4 regions of the Collibacillus ludicampi genome follow, and region 1 is predicted to be linked to each of the others. Evidence: riboswitches for the same ligand, from Rfam matches in the RefSeq annotation. Region 1 holds a riboswitch; each other region holds the start of a gene.
What was found. A riboswitch is a leader RNA that binds a small molecule or an ion and turns the genes downstream of it on or off. The one in region 1 is predicted to bind cyclic di-AMP.
Positions count from the first base shown of each region.

Region 1 (4,689 bases):
CAAGTAACCGTAGAGATCCAGCCTGGCTTTGATCCTGCCCTGCTGGCCGACGTCGTGCGAACACTCCAAACGTTATGCTAAGCGAAGCTAGTGTAGAGCGAGTATATCTGGCCTACGGAAGCACCGATCTACGGAAATCGATTGACGGGTTAGCTGTGCTCGTCAAGGAAGAGTTTGAACTCGACCCTTTCTCGCCCTGTCTCTTCGTTTTCTGCAATCGAAAGCGAGATAAACTGAAGATTCTTCATTGGGAACACAACGGTTTCTGGCTCTATTACCGCCGATTAGAGAAAGGAAAATTTCAGTGGCCGGAAGAAGCGAGCGCCGTACCGTTGAAAATTAGTCGTCGGGAGTTGCGTTGGCTACTCGATGGTCTATCTCTCGAACAGCGACAAGCTCACCCTGCCGTCACTGCGCGTACGATTCTATGATATGTACACCCAATTAGACTTTGGGATTAAAAAAAGGAATTCGCGGTATGTTGTCGAAATCAATAGTATTATGAAAAATCATACGCCGAACCCGACCCCTACTACAATTGAAGATCTCCAAAAAGAACGCGATTTGCTGAAAAATCAAATTGCTGAACTCACTGCCAAACTGAAGTGGTATGAGGAGCAGTTTCGTCTTAGCCAACAGCGCCGGTTTAGCTCTTCGAGCGAACGAACGAATGCCGATCAGCTTGAGCTTTTTAACGAAGCCGAGGTGGAGGCAGATCCCACTGTAGAGGAGCCTACCCTCGAAACCATTACGTACCGCCGCTCCAAAAACGCGGCCACCGGGAAACCAGCTTGAAAACCTGCCTGTGGAGACGATCGAGTATCGCCTGCCATCTGAGGAGCAGGTTTGTTCGTGTTGCGGTGGTTCTTTGCATGAAATGAGCACGGAGATACGGCAAGAGCTGAAGATCATTCCGGCCGAAGTCAAAGTGGTCAAGCATGTCCGTTACGTCTACTCCTGCCGCCGTTGTGAGCGTGAGGAGACAAGTACGCCGACAGTCACAGCTTCTATGCCTGCCCCCGTCTTTCCGGGGAGTTTGGCTTCTGCTTCCAGTATGGCCTATATCATGAGTCAAAAATATGTGGAGAGCATGCCTCTCTACCGACAAGAGCAACAGTTTGCAAGCCTGGGGATTGAGTTGTCTCGTCAGACCCTGGCCAACTGGATCCTCTACGGAGCGAATACCTGGTTGAGTCTGCTCTATGATCGCATGCGCGAGCACTTACTCAAGCAGGACATCTTGCACGCAGACGAGACGACCTTACAAGTGCTCCGTGAACCGGGCCGGGCCGCACAGACAACTTCTTATCTATGGCTGTACCGTACCGGGAGAGAAGATCCGCCCATCATCCTCTATGACTACCAGACGACACGGGCGAGCAAACACCCGCGTCAGTTTCTTTCCGGTTTCAAAGGATACCTGCACGTCGATGGCTATGCGGGTTACCATGGGATACCGGATGTGACCCTGGTCGGTTGTTGGGCTCACGCCCGGCGCAAATTCGATGAGGCACTCAAGGCGCTGCCTGAATCGAAGCGCTCGTCACCGGTAGCAGCCAAAGAGGGACTTACTTTCTGCAATCAACTCTTTGCGATTGAACGTGACTTAAAGGAGTGCACGCCTGAGGAACGTTACCATATCCGTCAAGAACGCAGCCGCCCTGTGTTGGATGCTTTTTTGGCATGGCTTCGTACTCAGAAACCGAAAGTGCTGCCCAAAAGTGCGTTCGGTCAGGCCATCTTGTATTGTCTGAACCAGTGGGAAAAATTAGAGGCGTTTTACAAGATGGGCGATTGGAGATCGATAACAACCGAAGTGAACGCGCGATCAAACCGTTTGTGATCGGTCGCAAAACTGGTTGTTCTCCAATACCCCGCGTGGTGCAAAGGCGAGTGCGATCATTTACAGTATCATAGAGACAGCGAAAGAAAATGGATTACATCCCTATTTCTATCTTACCTATCTCTTTGAGAAACTACCTAACCTAGATATGAAAGACAAAGATTCCTTAGATCAGCTTCTCCCTTGGTCAGAAAGCCTACCGCTTACCTGCCGGGCTATAAAAAAGAATACGTAAATCATACGAAAATCCCCATCTCTTCGAAAGGTGGGGATTATTTTACGCTTACGTCGACTGCTAATGTGTTGACAGAGGACCAACTGGAAATCAAACATGCGCTTGATAAAGCGAAGAAAGAATTTCAAGATATAGAAAAGTTACATGAAGCGATCGAGAAGGCAAGAGACCTGGAACTTCAACAACTTGAAGAAGAAATTGGGGAGGAGTTTGAGAATTATATATCTCATGTTTATGAAGCGTTTGAAGAAAGTTGCACGGACTTACTGGAAATCAAATTCACATATTTGGCGAGGCTTTATGAATTCCGCAAGCAATTTGACGAACTTGCAGAGCTGGTACAAGAAGTCGAAAAAATTCGCAAAAGATCGGGTATTACCTTTGGATCTGAGCGTTTGAATCACTTATCCACGCTTGCGCTAATCTCAGCGAGCTCGCGAGATGAACAACCCATGTACCGTATTCATGACAACGAAATCAATGATATCTTTATCGATGGGAGAATTCATAAGTATCCGCAAGTTTACGCGTTCTATAAATATGGAAAAGTATATCGATCCGAGGAAGAAGCGATGACATACATCAAGGAAAAAGAGACAGAATGCTAGGGGAACATCCACTTCCGTTTGTAAACATACTCCAATAAGACTCAGCCGATTTCGCTGAGATTTTTTTGTAACATAATTATAACATTTTAACTAGAGGATTATTTGTACTTCTGTAGAATATTTTTCTACATCATTCTACAAAAAAGTTTGTCGATGAGACAGAAATCTGCCGAATCTGACATGATGTCAGTACGGGGGATATTTTTCGGGGTGAATCGCTTCAAGGCGTAGGGTACCTCTACCCGAATCCGTCAACTAACCTCGGAGGCATAGGAGGAGAGAAATGAAAAAGGTAAGTATGGGCTTTATCTTCACAGGCATGGTGTGCCTTGCAGCGAGTCTGGCACCGCAAGCGCATGCCGCTGCGGATTCACTGGAAATTATGGTCGATAATCAGATCGTGCAATTTCCAGATGCCAAACCATTCATCGATGAGAATGGCCGAACGCAAGTTCCTGTTCGTTTTGTAGCCGATCAGTTGGGCTTCAAAGTCAATTGGAAGCTGGAAAACGGCTCAGTGAAAGTCATGCTGGCAAAAGACGCAAAGTCGATCGTATTGAAGGAAGGTGAAACAGTAGCGACCATTAATGGACAACCTGTCTCTCTGGATTCGAGTGTAATGATTAAAAACGACCGGACTTTTGTACCGCTTCGCTTTATCGCCGAATCTGTCGGCAAATACGTCAACTGGGACGAGAACCGAAACGCTGTTTCCATCTCATCGGACAAGCCGGTGATGATGATGGCCGATGTATCACCTACTCCCTTGAAACCGGCCACACGTTCTTTGAATGACGAGAATAAACCTTCTATTACATCCCAATCTTCAAGCATGATTGCGTATGCTGAGAAATATATCGGGGTTCCGTATGTTTGGGGCGGGACAAGCCCTGACGGATTTGATTGCTCCGGATTTGTGCAATATGTGTTCAATCACTTTGGGGTGCAGTTACCGAGGACAGCTTCCGACATGTATTCTGCCGGCACTCCTGTGAGCTCTTTGCAACCCGGAGATCTGGTATTTTTCTCAACATATGCATCTGGTGCATCCCACGTGGGTATTTACATAGGGAATAATGAGTTTATTTCGGCCACTTCCTCCCATGGCGTGAAAATCTGTAATCTCAATGACCCTTATTACTGGGGACCACGTTATATTGGAGCGAGACGATTCTAAAGGCACGGAAAAGAGCACCGTATGAGAACGTTTGGTCGTTCTTTTGGGTGCTCTTTTCTTTTCGAGGATTGTGAATTTCGGTCATACTATAAAGGAAGAGAGATTCGACCATGTTTGAGAAATGTTGAACGATCGTAGGAAGGCGAATTGTTCATGTGAGGTGAGTAGTCATGAAAGTCGTTAGTGCTTGTTTAATGGGGTGTGAATGCCGCTATGATAAAAAATCAAATTGGCATCAAGAAATTGAACAACTTGTTAAAGAAGGGAAAGCGATACCGGTCTGTCCGGAACAGTTAGGAGGACTTCCAACCCCACGCAATCCTGCCGAAATCGTCGGAGGAGACGGTTTTGATGTCTTGGATGGTAACGCGAGAGTCATAGATAATCAAGGAAATGATGTGACGCAAATGTTCATTGATGGTGCTTATCAAGCACTAAGAATCGCTAAGATAGTGGGTGCCACAGAGGCGATTTTAAAGGAAAGGAGTCCATCGTGCGGCAGTCGTCAGATATATAATGGAACTTTCTCCAAAATGAAGAAGGAGGGGGTCGGTGTGACAGCGGCATTGCTAATCAGAAATGGAATTCGTGTACAGTCGGAAGAAAGCTTGGAGTAGTATTTCCATCCCTTGTGAAAATGTAGATATCGAAGTATATGAGGATATTCATCCTGAATGAACGGGTGGGGGTATTAGAGAGGGTGAGTGCAGGGGGGCATCTTTTTTGTCCCTGCACGATCAGAATCGATAGCCATACTTGTTACGGCTTGTACTTCCTGGGCGTCAGAATCAGATTGACTACCGCATTTGCAAAATTGACCAAAGCG
Region 1 is NZ_BOQE01000001.1:2,926,085-2,930,773, forward strand. Features, by position in the region: gene tnpA (IS66 family insertion sequence element accessory protein TnpA) at 1-81, shown strand, start outside; gene tnpB (IS66 family insertion sequence element accessory protein TnpB) at 75-431, shown strand; gene DNHGIG_RS21200 (IS66 family transposase) at 433-795, shown strand; partial or broken gene tnpC (IS66 family transposase) at 806-1,917, shown strand; gene DNHGIG_RS21205 (transposase domain-containing protein) at 1,860-2,078, shown strand; gene DNHGIG_RS14825 (hypothetical protein) at 2,027-2,686, shown strand; cyclic di-AMP (ydaO/yuaA leader) riboswitch at 2,844-2,971, shown strand; gene DNHGIG_RS14830 (C40 family peptidase) at 2,970-3,863, shown strand; gene DNHGIG_RS14835 (2-thiouracil desulfurase family protein) at 4,034-4,480, shown strand.

Region 2 (4,689 bases), 2.0 Mb from region 1:
TGGAATGTGTATTCTTCCAGACGGAACCTACGAGATAACGGATCAGGAAAGTAGATACGACAAAAGTCAGCCACAACAAGGTCATATCCAGCGGCAGTTCCACCTGCTCACCCCCCTTTCTATTTCCCAACGAAAGTTTCTATTTGGAAGTACGAAGATCATTCAGAATTTTATCTTGCACGTTGATCTGTTGTTGCTTTGTGCCTTTTTTAGACGTTTCTTTTTCAATGGTTTTGTTCGCCATGATATTCCCTCCAGTATCTCCAATATAAGCGAAATGGTTGGGGAAAGGAAGTCGAGCTTGCACCGATAGAGCTTAACAGCTGATCTTATGCGCTAGGTAAAAGAAGTTTGGGCCATCCTCTATGAGGAATATTTTGTCATTCTTAATGTATAGACATTACATTAATTATATAAAATCGAATATTTACAAAATTTTAACAGGATATTTAATACTAATGATGAAATATATTGGTATAAAGTAATTATAAGGAGGATATGGAATGAAAAAACGATTCTTAATTGGTTCTCTCATAACTGCTATTGCGATTACAAGTGCGACTCCCTCTTTCGCCGCTACAAACTCTAAGGTCAAATTAAATCAAGGAAATGTTCAAGTAAAACCAAATTCTGTTGATGGTGGTACTCAAAATTGGGATGGGAGCTTTTCAACTACCTATGTGATTCCAAAATATATTATTACTTCGGCAATCTCCACTGGTGTCGGTGTAGCCACCAACTTTTTACAAAGTAAATATGGTCTTCCTAAAAGTGCTGCTTCATTCATAGCTGCTGCAGTTACTGGATATTTTTCAGATAAAGTAATAAAAGGTGATATTACGATTCAATCATATGTTGACTATCGTTGGGTGACTAGATATACATCTTGTTATTATAGTTGTTTGGATATGTATTATATGGGAGATTCATTTATAGGCTCTAAGTTTTATTCCTATACTGCAGAAGTTTTACCTTATGTTGATTGAATATTCACTATTGAATTAAATAGATATATGGCGAGGCTGACTTAAAGTCATGCTCGCCATATATTTCGATAAGTTATATAAATGGAGGAGCATATGAAAACAATAATAAATAACTTGTTAAATTTTGTTATTTTTGCATTTACTTTTATACTGGTTTCTTATTTTGTAAATAAAAACCTAAATTATCTTGAAATAATGAAAAACCTATTTATCAGTTATGGGGGATATATACTTTATTTCCTTATAAAGAAGTTATTTGAAAATATTAGTAAATGAATCGCATGGATTGTATCTACAACGCTGATCGAGTCATTCTTTAGTGTTCAATATCAATGATGTCATCTAGCTTGATCCGAATAGTCCGTTCTCCCAACGTACTGAGTCCGACAAGTATCCGCGTCGAAATATCAATTTTCTTCGGAAGTACATGTACCCGTTCAATTCCTTCTGGATGAAAGACGTGAATGGTGATTCGTTTCTCATCCTGCAAGGCTTCCGACAACTTTCGGCTCATCTCTTCTAATTTATCGCTATCGAGGGTTGGCTTTGTCAATAAACGTTGTTTATATTCATACTCTGCAATTGCCGCCCGATGCTCCGGCAAGATCATGCGAGAACCTTCCCAAAGTTTATTTCCACGTTCCGTAAGCATTGCACGGCGAGTCACAAAGATCACCTCTTGTTTGTGTTAATGAAGATTGGTACCATATTTTTGCTGATATTTAACCTCTTAAGAAAAGACATGACGCGTGATTGCGTTCATGTCTTTTTATGCATAGTGCCCACCAATTTTCGAAGCTCTTTCCGGAAGAATGCCGGCTTTCGTTAAAGAGGCACAACGCATAAGAGAAGTAGCACCATACTTGGCACGGATTTTGTCCATTGTATAGCCTAGCTCCCGTTTTCTTACCTTGTCCGAAAAGAGATCCAATTGCATCACACTGTCATCAACTAAGTTGGTTACCCCCATTCCTACAGCGCGAACGGGCGAACCATACCAAAACTTTCGAAACACATGGAGTACCCCATTAAAAATCTCCATCGTGATGTTCGTATGGGTTGGTAATGAAAAGGAGCGGGCGAATCCGTGGGTCATGTCCGAGTCTCGGACATATACGTTTACTGTCTTTCCCGCCTTTCTCTGCTCAACAAGGAAATGGCTGAATCGCGAGACAGGAAAAAAAGAAACCCGGAATCTTCCGGGTTCAACATCGAAAGAGATTTCAGTACTGTGTGTGTATCATCCGATCGCTTAAAGGTGTTTCCAAGAAACCTGCCAAATGGCGCGCTTCTTCATCATTCAAACCGAACTTGGATGAAAGGATATCCGGAATATGGATATCATGTATGTCCAATAACGCGCTTCGTCCCGTCTGAAGGCAAGTCACAATCGTCTTGCCGAGAAAATGTTGCGAATACGTCAAGGTGAAATCAAATCGTCTTCCGCCTTTAATGAACCCTACATGGCGGGTACGGGTCGTTTCTTCATGATCAAACAAGATCTGTTCCATGAGTCTCCGCCTCCTTTTCGTTAATTTTCTACACAAGTCCTTATACATATAATATTTTGATTATTGAACAGATCATGAAGTCATGTTTTCACCGGATGTTTCATCCATACGTTTGCAAGTAGACCGGTTATTTCTGGTTAACTGGGAAAGCCTGTGTTGGATTTGTTGATTTTTCAAATAATCGTGAAGTTCAACTTCCTTCTTGTTCCATTCGTATTCGTCAGGCGAATGTTGTAAATCATCCGGTTCGTCAAACCCGTACCAGCCATCTTCAATCAGATCCGGTAAATAAAACCCCCGAAGGGGATACCTACGGGGGGTACGGTACAAGAATTTACGAATCATCGCTCATCACTCCTCTCTTAAACGCTTACGAAGTTAGCTGCCGGGTTCGGACTTAAGAGATTGTCCTACCAATCAGACGACTGGATTCACCCCAAAAAGATGGTTCCCCCGTTTCCTTTCGGAATTCAGCGATGGAGCTATGAAATTGTACATACAATTATATGCGGATCCGCTGTTCTTGACAACTGTTGCTTGAAGCTGTTACAACAAGAATCTCGGATGAAATTCGAGTATGGATTGGATGATATATTCTCTTGTCGTATTACAGAGAATGGCTCTCGATTTTCCTCCTGTACACGCCGCGACCATCAGAGGTTAGATCCTTTGCCCTTCCGCGACAGCCATCATGCGTTCATAGATACCTTCGTAGAACTCCGCTTCCGACATGGCGATATACACGCCCGCCTGATAGATCCGCTGCAAATCCGCGGGATCTTTGTATTCCACCAAAATATCTTTACAAAGCTGATAGTGGCGAGGTTCATGTGTATCGGCATGCACCAACCAGAATGTCACATTCAACTTTCTCGTCTTGTTATAATTTGGATGTTGCAGACCTTTGCCTATAAGCCCCATGACTTCCCCCGCAAACAACTCCGAACCTAACCCAACAGCAGCCATCGCCTCTAACGGTGTCGCATTTTGCAGGAAGCGAATAAACGTATCAACCGCGCGTTTCGCTGGCGGTGCTACCGGATAATCGGGAATATGCTCATCACTGATGAACACATCAGGGGCAGCCGATTCCAAAAAGGTACGATACAGTTTCGAATGATATGCCTTCGGATTTCCACGGCCCCCTTCATCCCAGAGGTTATCGACAAGCGGCACCCACCATTTGTCAATCGGCTCTACAGCAGCGACGGCAGCCCCCAGGACGCGCGGAAAACTGCGGCTGTAATAACTGTAGATCAAGGCGAATTCCCGAATCTGCTCCTCAGAATACACCCCGTTCAGGAGTCCGGTCATAAAACGTCCCTTGATGATGCGTTCATTGACTTTATCCATGACCGCTTGTTCCACTTCTTCATATGTATGAAACACAGGTTTGTTTTTATCGCTGGTCATCCTTCCATCCTCCTATCTCATGAATCTTTACGCCCACTTATTGTAGGATACAAGGGGAGATCACGCAACAAACGGAATGTCATGCCATTCTTGTGGTTGGGTGCGCCACATCAAAAGGTTGCTGACACAACGTCGTCGAGGTTGATTGTCAGACATATTTGTTCATCTCGAATTACGTACATTTTTATAGTACACTAAAACAAAATAAAGGGAACCATTTTGAAGTCGTGTGCGGATATTCCTATGAGGTTTATTCGTTCAATTTCAAGTCATTGCACACAAAGAGGTGTTTATAAGATTCTAACTGGGGTGAATGATTTGGATTGGCTTTTCCACACATACTATGACGATTTCGTGATCTTATTTCGATTGCTGTTTGCTTTTGTTGTGGGAGCAATTATGGGGCTTGAAAGAGAGCGATACTATCAATTTGATCATAAAATTAAAACAGCCGGTTTTCGTACGTATTCACTTGTCTGCTTGGGTTCCTGCATATTCGGATTAGCTTCCATTTACGGGTTTCCGACCATAGGATCGACACACGACCCTGGCAGAATAGCGGCGCAAGTGGTTACTGGAATAGGTTTCATTGGAGCCGGAACGATCATGAAATCAAACGAAGGCATTAGAGGTCTCACTACGGCTGCAGGAATGTGGGTAGCATCGTCCATTGGCTTGATGATTTCTTCCGGTTTATATGTACCCTCCATTATTGCCGCATTATTAGCCTATGTGATACTGGACTTCCATCGACTGTTCCCAACGGTTTTTAACTTCCG
Region 2 is NZ_BOQE01000001.1:928,830-933,518, forward strand. Features, by position in the region: gene DNHGIG_RS04735 (hypothetical protein) at 504-986, shown strand; gene DNHGIG_RS04740 (YolD-like family protein) at 1,303-1,653, opposite strand; gene DNHGIG_RS04745 (DinB/UmuC family translesion DNA polymerase) at 1,756-2,208, opposite strand; gene DNHGIG_RS04750 (DUF3055 domain-containing protein) at 2,210-2,497, opposite strand; gene DNHGIG_RS04755 (hypothetical protein) at 2,570-2,842, opposite strand; cyclic di-AMP (ydaO/yuaA leader) riboswitch at 2,850-2,983, opposite strand; gene DNHGIG_RS04760 (iron-containing redox enzyme family protein) at 3,158-3,910, opposite strand; gene DNHGIG_RS04765 (MgtC/SapB family protein) at 4,229-4,689, shown strand, end outside.
Region 2: it holds a riboswitch for cyclic di-AMP, as region 1 does, so the genes downstream of both, DNHGIG_RS04755 (hypothetical protein) here and DNHGIG_RS14830 (C40 family peptidase) in region 1, are expected to answer to the same signal.

Region 3 (4,689 bases), 570 kb from region 1:
TTTTCGTTTACAGCATGGGCTTGAAGATCCTGTTGTGCAAGTTCACTGTTTTTGTGTCCGTAAGTGAAGTAGACGATCAGTCCGAGTACAAACCAAACACAGAAACCGATCCAAGTTGTGCTTGGCAAGTTCAGGAGCAAATAAGCACAGAACAGAATGGATAAGATAGGAATCACGGGCACAAACGGCACCTTAAAAGCTCTCTGCAGATCCGGCTGTGTTTTGCGCAATACGATGATACCTACGGATACAGTCATGAAAGCGAAAAGTGTACCGAAGTTGGTCAAGTCAGCAAGCTTGTCCAAAGGAACAAATCCGGCAAAGAGGGAAACGATAATCCCTGTTATCCAAGTACCGACCGCAGGTGTCTTCGTCTTCGCGTTGACGGATGAGAGCACTTTTGGCAGCAAACCATCACGGCTAATCGCATACACAAGACGTGATTGTCCGTAGATCATGACCAACAAGACCGTCGTGATTCCGAGAATCGCTCCGAGCGAGATGAAACCGGCCACCCAATCCTGATGAACGTATTGCAACGCGAATGCGACTGGGTTTTTCACATCAAGCATGTGATAAGGGACGATACCCGTCAAAATCGCCGATACTGCAATATACAGGACAGTACAGATCGCAAGCGAACCGATGATACCGATCGGCATACTGCGTTGAGGGTTTTTGACTTCCTCGGCAGCGGTCGAAACGGCGTCGAAACCGATATAGGCGAAGAATACAGTCGCAGCCCCTGTCGCGATTCCGTGAAAACCGAACGGCATGAATGGAGACCAGTTCACAGGTTTAACAAACTTGACCCCTACAACGATAAACAACAGTACGACAGCGATTTTAATGATGACCATGATGGAGTTCAAGCGGGCAGATTCACGCACGCCTCTTGTTAACAAAAATGTGATTAGTAAGACAATTAAGATAGCAGGTACATCGACAAAAGTTCCCTTTACTGGATTGTACGCACTGGTAAGCGCTGTCGGCAGATGTATGCCGAAACCGGAAAGTAAGCCTTGAAAATAACCTGACCAACCGCTGGCAACTGCTGAAGACGCCAGTCCGTATTCCAAAATCAAATCCCATCCCAGAATCCAGGCAATCAGTTCTCCGAATGTCGCGTAACTGTACGTGTAAGCGCTTCCGGAAACTGGGACGGTAGAAGCGAATTCGGAATAGCAAAGAGCGGCGAACACACAGGCGAGACCGGAAAGAATAAAGGAAAGGATCAGCGCCGGTCCGGCGTGTTTAGCAGCTGCGACTCCTGTCAGAACGAAGATTCCCGTTCCGATGATCGCACCGACACCAAGCATGGTGAGATCGAAAGGCCCTAACGCCTTATTCAGTGAATTTTTACTTTTTGATTGCGTTAGGAGAGTAGAAATTGATTTTTTTCTAAATAAATTCATGGTACCCCCACTTTCTTAATTCATTTTAATTTTTTGTTTTTTTCAACAAAGGAGAACTGTGTCGATTTTTGACTTTTTAATATTACAACAATTAAGTTTATAATACAAGAACAAAAATAACCAGCTAAATAAATTTAATAGATTTATGCTTTTAAGCGTTATAGTAGTAAAGTAGAACTTTATTCAATCGGTAAGAGCTTCCCTTGCTTGGTAAGATTTGAGGGAGGAAGTGAAGGACGGGCTGTGTTATCCTAGTACATGCCGAATCCGCAATGATTGCTCATGTGAATCGTTGCGGTACGGGGGATATTATTCGGATCTCGTATGGCAGATCCTTTGGGGTGAACCATTGTGTGGGCTGTATCCTCAGTCCAAACCCGACAACTAACCTCGGAGGCGAAGAAAAGGAAAGGTGATGTTACAATGAAAGGAAAAAAGCTTTTCCTCTCTCTTACTTTGGGAGCTGTTTTGCTCGCGGGTAACGCTGTCGTCTCCACATCTGTGTATGCTTCTGCAGGTGATTCGTCTCATACGTCTTCCTACCAAAACCAGGATACAACTTTGCATTCGTTGCCGCACGGTGTGAAGTTGGATCGTTCCATCACTCCTATTGCTTCTCTGGATGATGACCATCAGACGAAGTTAGATGCGGTGTTACAAGTAGCCGAAAGCAAATTAGGAACTCCTTACCGGTGGGGTCATAATGAAGACCGTGGACAGTATGGCTTCGACTGCTCCAATTTCACCGCATATGTATATCATCATGCATTGGGGTACAAGTTCTCCGGATCGAGCCGTGTACAAGCCCGTTCCGTTGGGAATCCAGTACCCAAGAGCCAGATGCGTCCGGGTGATTTGCTCATTTTTGACGGAGGAAGGCATGTGGGGATTTATGCAGGAAACGGTCGTATGATACAAGAGGGTGGTGGCCTTGGTCGAGTAGGATATCTGAGTGTCGCACCCGGATCCTATTGGAGCAAACACATCACCGCTGTGAAACGCATGTTCTAAACCTTGTGCACGCTGACATCCCGGTTTTCGCCGGGATTTTTTTATTCGTTTTCTTGTGGAAGCCTTAAAACCTCTCTTTAGGGAATGAAGAGAAAGGAATCAGTTAAAACTACGAATGTAATCATGAAAGAGTCTGTGTTACTACATAAAATTATTATGGTTAAGAAGGGTGATGGTATGGCGACAAATGATCAGATCCGCTACTGCCTGCAACGCTGTGAAGGAATTTATTCGGATTTGCAAACGGCCGTAAAGGAAACGCGCGATCAAATGGCGTTACAACGTTTGCAAAGCGCCTTGACCAATATGGAAGCCTGTATAAACGACTGCCGAAGTGCTTTGGATCATGTTTGATACACGCGGTATCATCAGCGTCCCGAACCAGGGTAGGAACAAAACTCCTGATCGCAAAGGAGGCATACAGAATGAAAGAGAATATAAGACGATTTCCTAAGACGGAAGACGCAAGACAATTGACGGCCCGTTCCCGAACAAACCGGGAAAATGAATCGAGGACAAGAATCGATCCCGAAAAAGGTCCGGAAAACAAATAATCGATCTACCATCGGCCCATAGAAAAACAGGAGGCCCAATGACGGCCTCCTGTCACCATTTTCTCTTCAATTCTTCATCAATCCGCCGCTCAATTTCTTCATCCGTCAAATCGTACTCCTGCATCATTTGACGGGCTCGTTCTCTTTGTTCACGATAGTAACGGCGGAGTGCCTCTCTTCGTGCTTCTTCATCAAGATCATCATTCTGCTTGCGGGATTGTATCCATTTAAAAATCGAGTAACTGATGAGAGATGTAGCGAGTAACATCAATAAACTGGTGAGAGGACTGCCAAAACCGAAACCGATGATCATCGTGCTTTCTCATCACCACCTTGTACATATTGTATCATGGAATGACGAGAAAGGACTATCTGAAAAACTAGTGCTTGGGAGGGTGTATCGCTTTGCGCTTGGGTTCGGTGCATATGCCTCTTCAACTTTCAAAAGGAACGGGACGACCTATAAAGTCGCTATTACGCGCTAAGCATATGCCTTCTTATCGGCTTAAAGGAAGCGGAACGACCTTCCATTCATCTCTGCACTGCAAAGCGATACACCCACCCAAAAGCCACTTCGTTTCTGGGGGCAGCCTCAAACTTTTCTTTCCGCAAAAGAAACTTTCATCCTCTGATGGCACCGTTTGCAGCATGTGTAGTGATCATGAAGTTTACTGAACACCCTCTGCTATGGTCGCCCATCTAGAATGAGCGTTTTCTGCTCAGCTCACTTGTATGCCGATATTAAACTTGGGTCTTTCAGCAGGTGGTTGTGTTTTGACAGGAACGTCAAAGATCATATGTTTAAGTACTTGATATACGTAACGTTGTCCCGGAATGCCTGATGCGTAACGCAGCGGACCTGTCCTCGACCAGTCGAACGTATGCAGTTTCCACACCATCCGTTTGACTTCCCCCTCGTCAATCCATTGATTACGGGGATCCCAAGCGGCTTCCAAAATGTTATGCCCCACGGCGGCACAACTCATCAGACCCATCACACTGCGAAGTTTAAAAGCGGTTTTGGAAGTCCACGCCTCTTCAAATACACGGCTGATCTCCCGAAAGTATACGATGATCGCCGTTCTTTTTTGTTCCAGGCTAAGCTCTTCTAGGGGCCCTCCTTTAATGAGGAGTTCACAAGCTCTCTTTAGATGATCCAACGTGAATGGACGCTCTGTGCTCTTTTTGGTAACAACAACGACTAGGTTATAAAAAGGTGAATCTTTGCTTTCCGCAAGATCGATGGCCAGGCGGGCAAAATCTTCTTTGTCCCTTTTTAAATACACGAGAAGCGATTTCGTGAGCCCGACTTGGTTGGTGTTGATCGTGTCAAAGATCGATACTTCCTCATCCGGATACAAAACATGAAAAGCCAGAAAAGGAACGGGTAGCACTTCTTCATTTTTAAGAATCCGATGATATTTGTCGATCCCTCCCAAGCGATGCTGGCCGTCAATCACGCGTGCGGGTCCCATGCAGATCAACCGACCGTAATCAGGATGGTTCTCGTCGTATGGTTGGAAGCTCCATTTACCATCAGCGTTTAAAATGACTGGGGTTAAACATGCGTCCTTTTGTTCTAAGTAATTGGCGTACGAAAGCGCCCTTGTGCTATCAAATGGGCGTTGATAACCGGTTCCATCGGGATGATTGTACAGGGGGATTGTGGAAAGTGCGTCCGCATGATGAGAAAGCAGATTGCCTTGGTA
Region 3 is NZ_BOQE01000001.1:3,498,138-3,502,826, forward strand. Features, by position in the region: gene bcaP (branched-chain amino acid transporter BcaP) at 1-1,415, opposite strand, end outside; cyclic di-AMP (ydaO/yuaA leader) riboswitch at 1,665-1,829, shown strand; gene DNHGIG_RS17810 (C40 family peptidase) at 1,839-2,426, shown strand; gene DNHGIG_RS17815 (hypothetical protein) at 2,604-2,780, shown strand; gene DNHGIG_RS17820 (hypothetical protein) at 2,852-2,980, shown strand; gene DNHGIG_RS17825 (hypothetical protein) at 3,033-3,293, opposite strand; gene DNHGIG_RS17830 (DGQHR domain-containing protein) at 3,700-4,689, opposite strand, start outside.
Region 3: it holds a riboswitch for cyclic di-AMP, as region 1 does, so the genes downstream of both, DNHGIG_RS17810 (C40 family peptidase) here and DNHGIG_RS14830 (C40 family peptidase) in region 1, are expected to answer to the same signal.

Region 4 (4,689 bases), 2.6 Mb from region 1:
CTTGGGGCCTGGTTATCTCAGAGGATTGAGAGAACCGTTTCCCCAGGTATCGTTTATGCCGACCGGTGGAATTTCCATTGCCGACATGAATGATTGGTTTGCCGCCGGCGCTGTGGCTGTTGGGATGGGAGGAGCACTTACAAAAGGGACAGCGGATCAAGTCAAGTGCAAGGCACAAGAAGCATTGGCACAATTACAAAGATGAAAGAGGATGAAATATCATGTATGTTTGATGAATAGGAGGGGAGGCGTATGGCGCGGGTCAAGATGGAGGATGTAGCAAAACTGGCAGGAGTATCGAAAAGCACCGTATCACAGTACCTCAATAAACGTTATGAATATATGAGCATTGAAACTCGTCAAAGAATTGAACAAGCGATCAAAGAAACAGGCTATCAGCGAAATGTTGTAGCGAGAAGCCTAAAAGTAAAGAAGACCCATACGATCGGAGTTATAGTAGCCAATATTCTGCACTATTTTTCAACTGCGATAAGCAGAGGGATCGAAGATTACTGCAATAAACACGGCTTCAACGTCATTGTATGTAATGCTGATGACAATCCTGTTAAGGAACGTGAATATATCGAAATGTTACTTGCCAAGCAAGTAGACGGTTTGATCCTTGCATCTACGAATGAAAATAATGACCTATTAAAAAAACTGGTTGAGGGAGGCTTTCCACTCGTCCTGGTTGATCGCAAATTAGATGGAATTGAAGCGGATGGAGTATTTTCAAACAACGTCAAGGCTTCTGTTGATGCGATCTCACATTTCATCAAACTGGGACATCGATCGATTGCGCTCTTCTCACCGGCCATCAAAAAATTATCACAAAGAAAAGAACGGTACGAAGGGTATCTACGAGCATTGAGCCAGCATCACATCGAGATTCAAGAACAATATATCAAATTTGTTGATAAGATTTCGGATACAAGAAAGATCATTTTGGAACTGTTACACTTGCCCGTTCCGCCAACGGCCCTCTTCTGTACTAATGATTTGACCACAATAGAAACTCTAAAAGTCCTCAAAGAAGAAAAGGTGAATATACCGAGCGATATAGCCGTTATTGGATTCGATGATTCCCCTTGGCTGCAACTTCTTGAGCCACCGCTTACGACCGTGGTTCAGCAAACCTATGATATGGGTGTGAAAAGCGCTGAATTACTTCTTAATAAGATCGAAAATCCACACTCGAAACACTGTACGGTTCATATCATGGATTGCCAGCTGATTGTTCGGGAGTCGTGCGGATTCCTACGCGCTGGGGTTGATTGAGTGGGGATAAAAAAAATAAGAAGGTACAACGACCTTCTTATTTTAATACATAAACCTTAATGTTTTGCATTCCAAATTTTGTTGCTTGTTGCGGGGACGTTGGAACAAAAATATCGATGCGATTTCCGTGCACGCCGATATCTGTTGCATGTGCAATCATTCCCCCTTTAGGAAGCCCCGGGAAATCGTACCCTGTGATATAAAGGGTAGATCCAAGCGGGATCACGGAAGGGTCTACGGCAACGGTTCCTACATGAAGAGGATTTCCCATGTAATCAATACCTGCATATCCTCCGTTTTCGCCAGGGGCAGCCGTATAAGCGGTCGCTACCATGGACAATTCCTTTTTATGCGGAAGTGTTTGCCGAGAAGTTGATTCCACGCGAGAGTTTGTGGAACTATTCTTTTTGGAAGTGCGAGAAGGAATTCGTATCTTTTCGCCAATTTGCAGATTCCGCGGACGAACGCCGGGATTGGTGGACAATAAATTTGCAAGCGGGACATGGAATTTTCTAGAGAGTTTCCAGAGCGTATCTCCTTTTTTGATGGAATACGTCCAACTTTCTTGTCCGGTTTGCAAATTCATTGGTGCGGCTGCGAAGGCTTGGGAAGAAATTCCAGCCATGGAAAGTCCCAATACAGTTGACAACAACATTGTTTTCACTTTCTTCATTCCTAGTACAACTCTCCTTTATCAATTGCCTACGAGGTTAGTTGACGGGTTCGGGTCAAGGAGTCACCCTACTTAAAACTCGAAGTTTTAAGATTCACCCCTAAAAAAAGTCCCCCGTTCTTCACATTTGAAGATTCGGCTATTCTTTTCTTACTGTACCATAGTATAAGCGCGATGCAACTCGAAAAATTTTACAACTAACTCTCGATTTAACGTCTAAAACCTAACATTGAGTTCTCGCATTCAACATATTTTGAACTGGTGACCGTTCAACAGTCACGATTCAACCGAATGGTTACCCCATGATGCTCAAGCGGCAATCAGAACATGAAAAATTTTCTTGTGCAGAAATACAATGAATGCATCCGGGAATTCCGGATGCAGCTATGTGTACAGGAGAATCTAGAAGATTCAGTTTGACAATTTTTCTTGTTTACGTGGTTGCCACACATGTAAGTATTGGTAGGCTAAATACGAGCCGATGACAACAATGACTGCAAAAACTTGTGACGCGAGAGTTTCAACAGTGGGGATTACCGAGAACCACAAGCCCATCCAATCGGGGATATCTAAGTCGATCTGAGTTGTCGAAATCCACCCGGCTTGCTGCATCTCCTGAACGGTCTCTCCAGTCATGACAAAGAGGACAACTCCCAGCATGATGCCAGTGATTACGAGCATTTTCTTGTAAGGGAGGCGTTGATGCGCGAAGAAGGTAAGCACGGCAACGAGCATCGTTAAGCCCAGACCAATCGCTGACCCAAGGAGAACCGCATGAGTGCCGACCTGCAACCGTATCGTCTGTAGGAAAAGTACAACTTCGAACCCTTCACGGTACATGGATGTCAGTCCTAGAATAATGAGTCCCTTGTATGTAATCGATTGGTCGTTACCCGATGATTCGATGATCTCGCGCTTCCTTTGGTTATGATGGGTGATCCAACCCGTCCAGTAGATCTTGTGAAAGAACCAGTTCATGATCACAAGCAGTACCACGTTCGCCAGGAGGCCGGTTGCTGCCTGAATATTGAGTTCTGATGTGGTGCTGCCGACTAAGTTGATGATCCCTACAACCACAAACCAGGTGACTAGTGTTGCCAAGAAAGACAATCCTGCACCAAGAGAAATCGGCTTCCAATAATCGCTTTTGGCACGTACGAGACTCGCTATAATTGCAGATAACACCAAAATGGCCTCAAGTCCCTCACGAAAAACAAGAATACCCGTGTCTATGATAGCAGCCGTTGGACTCAGGTTTTGATCGGTGGGATCAGGGGCTCCATGAGCGGTAACGCCCTGCCAGACGAAGACACCTACTACCAGAAATGCTGCTATACATACGAGAATTGATTTGGCATTAAGAAATGTGCGTAACATAGATTTCATCCCCTTTATTAATAATGAGAATCATTTTCATTACAATGGTATTTTATTCCCTCTTTGATTCTTCGTCAAGAGCTCTCAGGGAAAGTGGGGATACAACGATTTCATGATACGAAAACCCCGGATCATCCGGGATTTTATGTGAACGGATCGTCGACCGATCCGACCAGATCGCGAAGAACTCCATCACTGGCCCCGACAACGAAAGGAGTATCCGGTCTGATTCCCATTTGGGTCGCGTGTCCGGATTCATTCCGGAAAGATATTACCATGGGTGAGTAGATAGAACGATATTGGATGAAAGATATGATTTGACACGGGAGAGTATTGTTTTGTTCTCGTTGATGATTTGTAGTAAAATCATAAATTATGGAACAAATATACATGTGATTTTGTTAGTATTCGGACTCATGAATCAGTCTCCTCGAAAGGAATATAGGTTAGCAAAAGGAGGAAGAATCATGAAATATAACTTCGATGAAGTGATAGATCGTATAGGAACAAACTCGAGTAAGTGGGATTATCGCGAGAAGATTTTTGGTACGGAAGATGTACTCCCCTTATGGGTGGCCGATATGGATTTTCCGTGTCCGCCATGCGTTGTGGAAGCGATCATCAAACGGGCGCAGCATCCGATATACGGGTATCCGGGTAAGCCGCGTGAGTTTTACGCTGCTGCTGTCCATTGGCTCAAACGTAGATTTGGTGTTGATGTCCAACCGGAATGGATGGCTACGGTTCCCGGAGTTGTTCCTGGCATACATATTGCTATTGAAGCTTTTACGAATCCGGGGGACAAAGTCGTTGTACAACCGCCAGTCTATCATCCGTTCTTCCGTGCGATACGAAACCGTGGGCGTCAAATTGTCGAGAATCCGTTGATGGAAAAAGACGGCCGATATTATATGGATTTCGCAGATTTGAGGGAGAAAATCGATGAAAGAACACGGATGCTGATTTTGTGCAGCCCTCATAATCCCGTGGGACGAGTATGGGAAAGAGATGAGTTGTTGGAATTGGCCGATATCTGTATGAAAAACGATATCATCATCATCTCCGATGAGATACATTCGGATTTAGTGTATGAGAAAGGGAAACATATTCCACTCTTCTCTCTCTCTCCGGAGATTTCGAATCATTGTATCACATTTATCTCCGTGAGTAAGACATTTAATTTGGCGGGGTTATTCACCTCGATTGCCTTTACTGAAAATCCAAAGATTTTGCGTGAATTGAAAATGGCGATACATAAAGCCAGCATGGAAGATATCAATTTGTTCGGAATCGAAGCTTTGATTGCCGCTTATAATGAAGGCGAGGACTGGCTGGAAGAACTGTTGCTGTATTTGAAAGGA
Region 4 is NZ_BOQE01000001.1:358,517-363,205, reverse strand. Features, by position in the region: gene DNHGIG_RS01895 (bifunctional 4-hydroxy-2-oxoglutarate aldolase/2-dehydro-3-deoxy-phosphogluconate aldolase) at 1-205, shown strand, start outside; gene DNHGIG_RS01890 (LacI family DNA-binding transcriptional regulator) at 253-1,278, shown strand; gene DNHGIG_RS01885 (LysM peptidoglycan-binding domain-containing protein) at 1,316-1,951, opposite strand; cyclic di-AMP (ydaO/yuaA leader) riboswitch at 1,963-2,102, opposite strand; gene DNHGIG_RS01880 (FTR1 family iron permease) at 2,363-3,328, opposite strand; gene DNHGIG_RS01875 (MalY/PatB family protein) at 3,796-4,689, shown strand, end outside.
Region 4: it holds a riboswitch for cyclic di-AMP, as region 1 does, so the genes downstream of both, DNHGIG_RS01885 (LysM peptidoglycan-binding domain-containing protein) here and DNHGIG_RS14830 (C40 family peptidase) in region 1, are expected to answer to the same signal.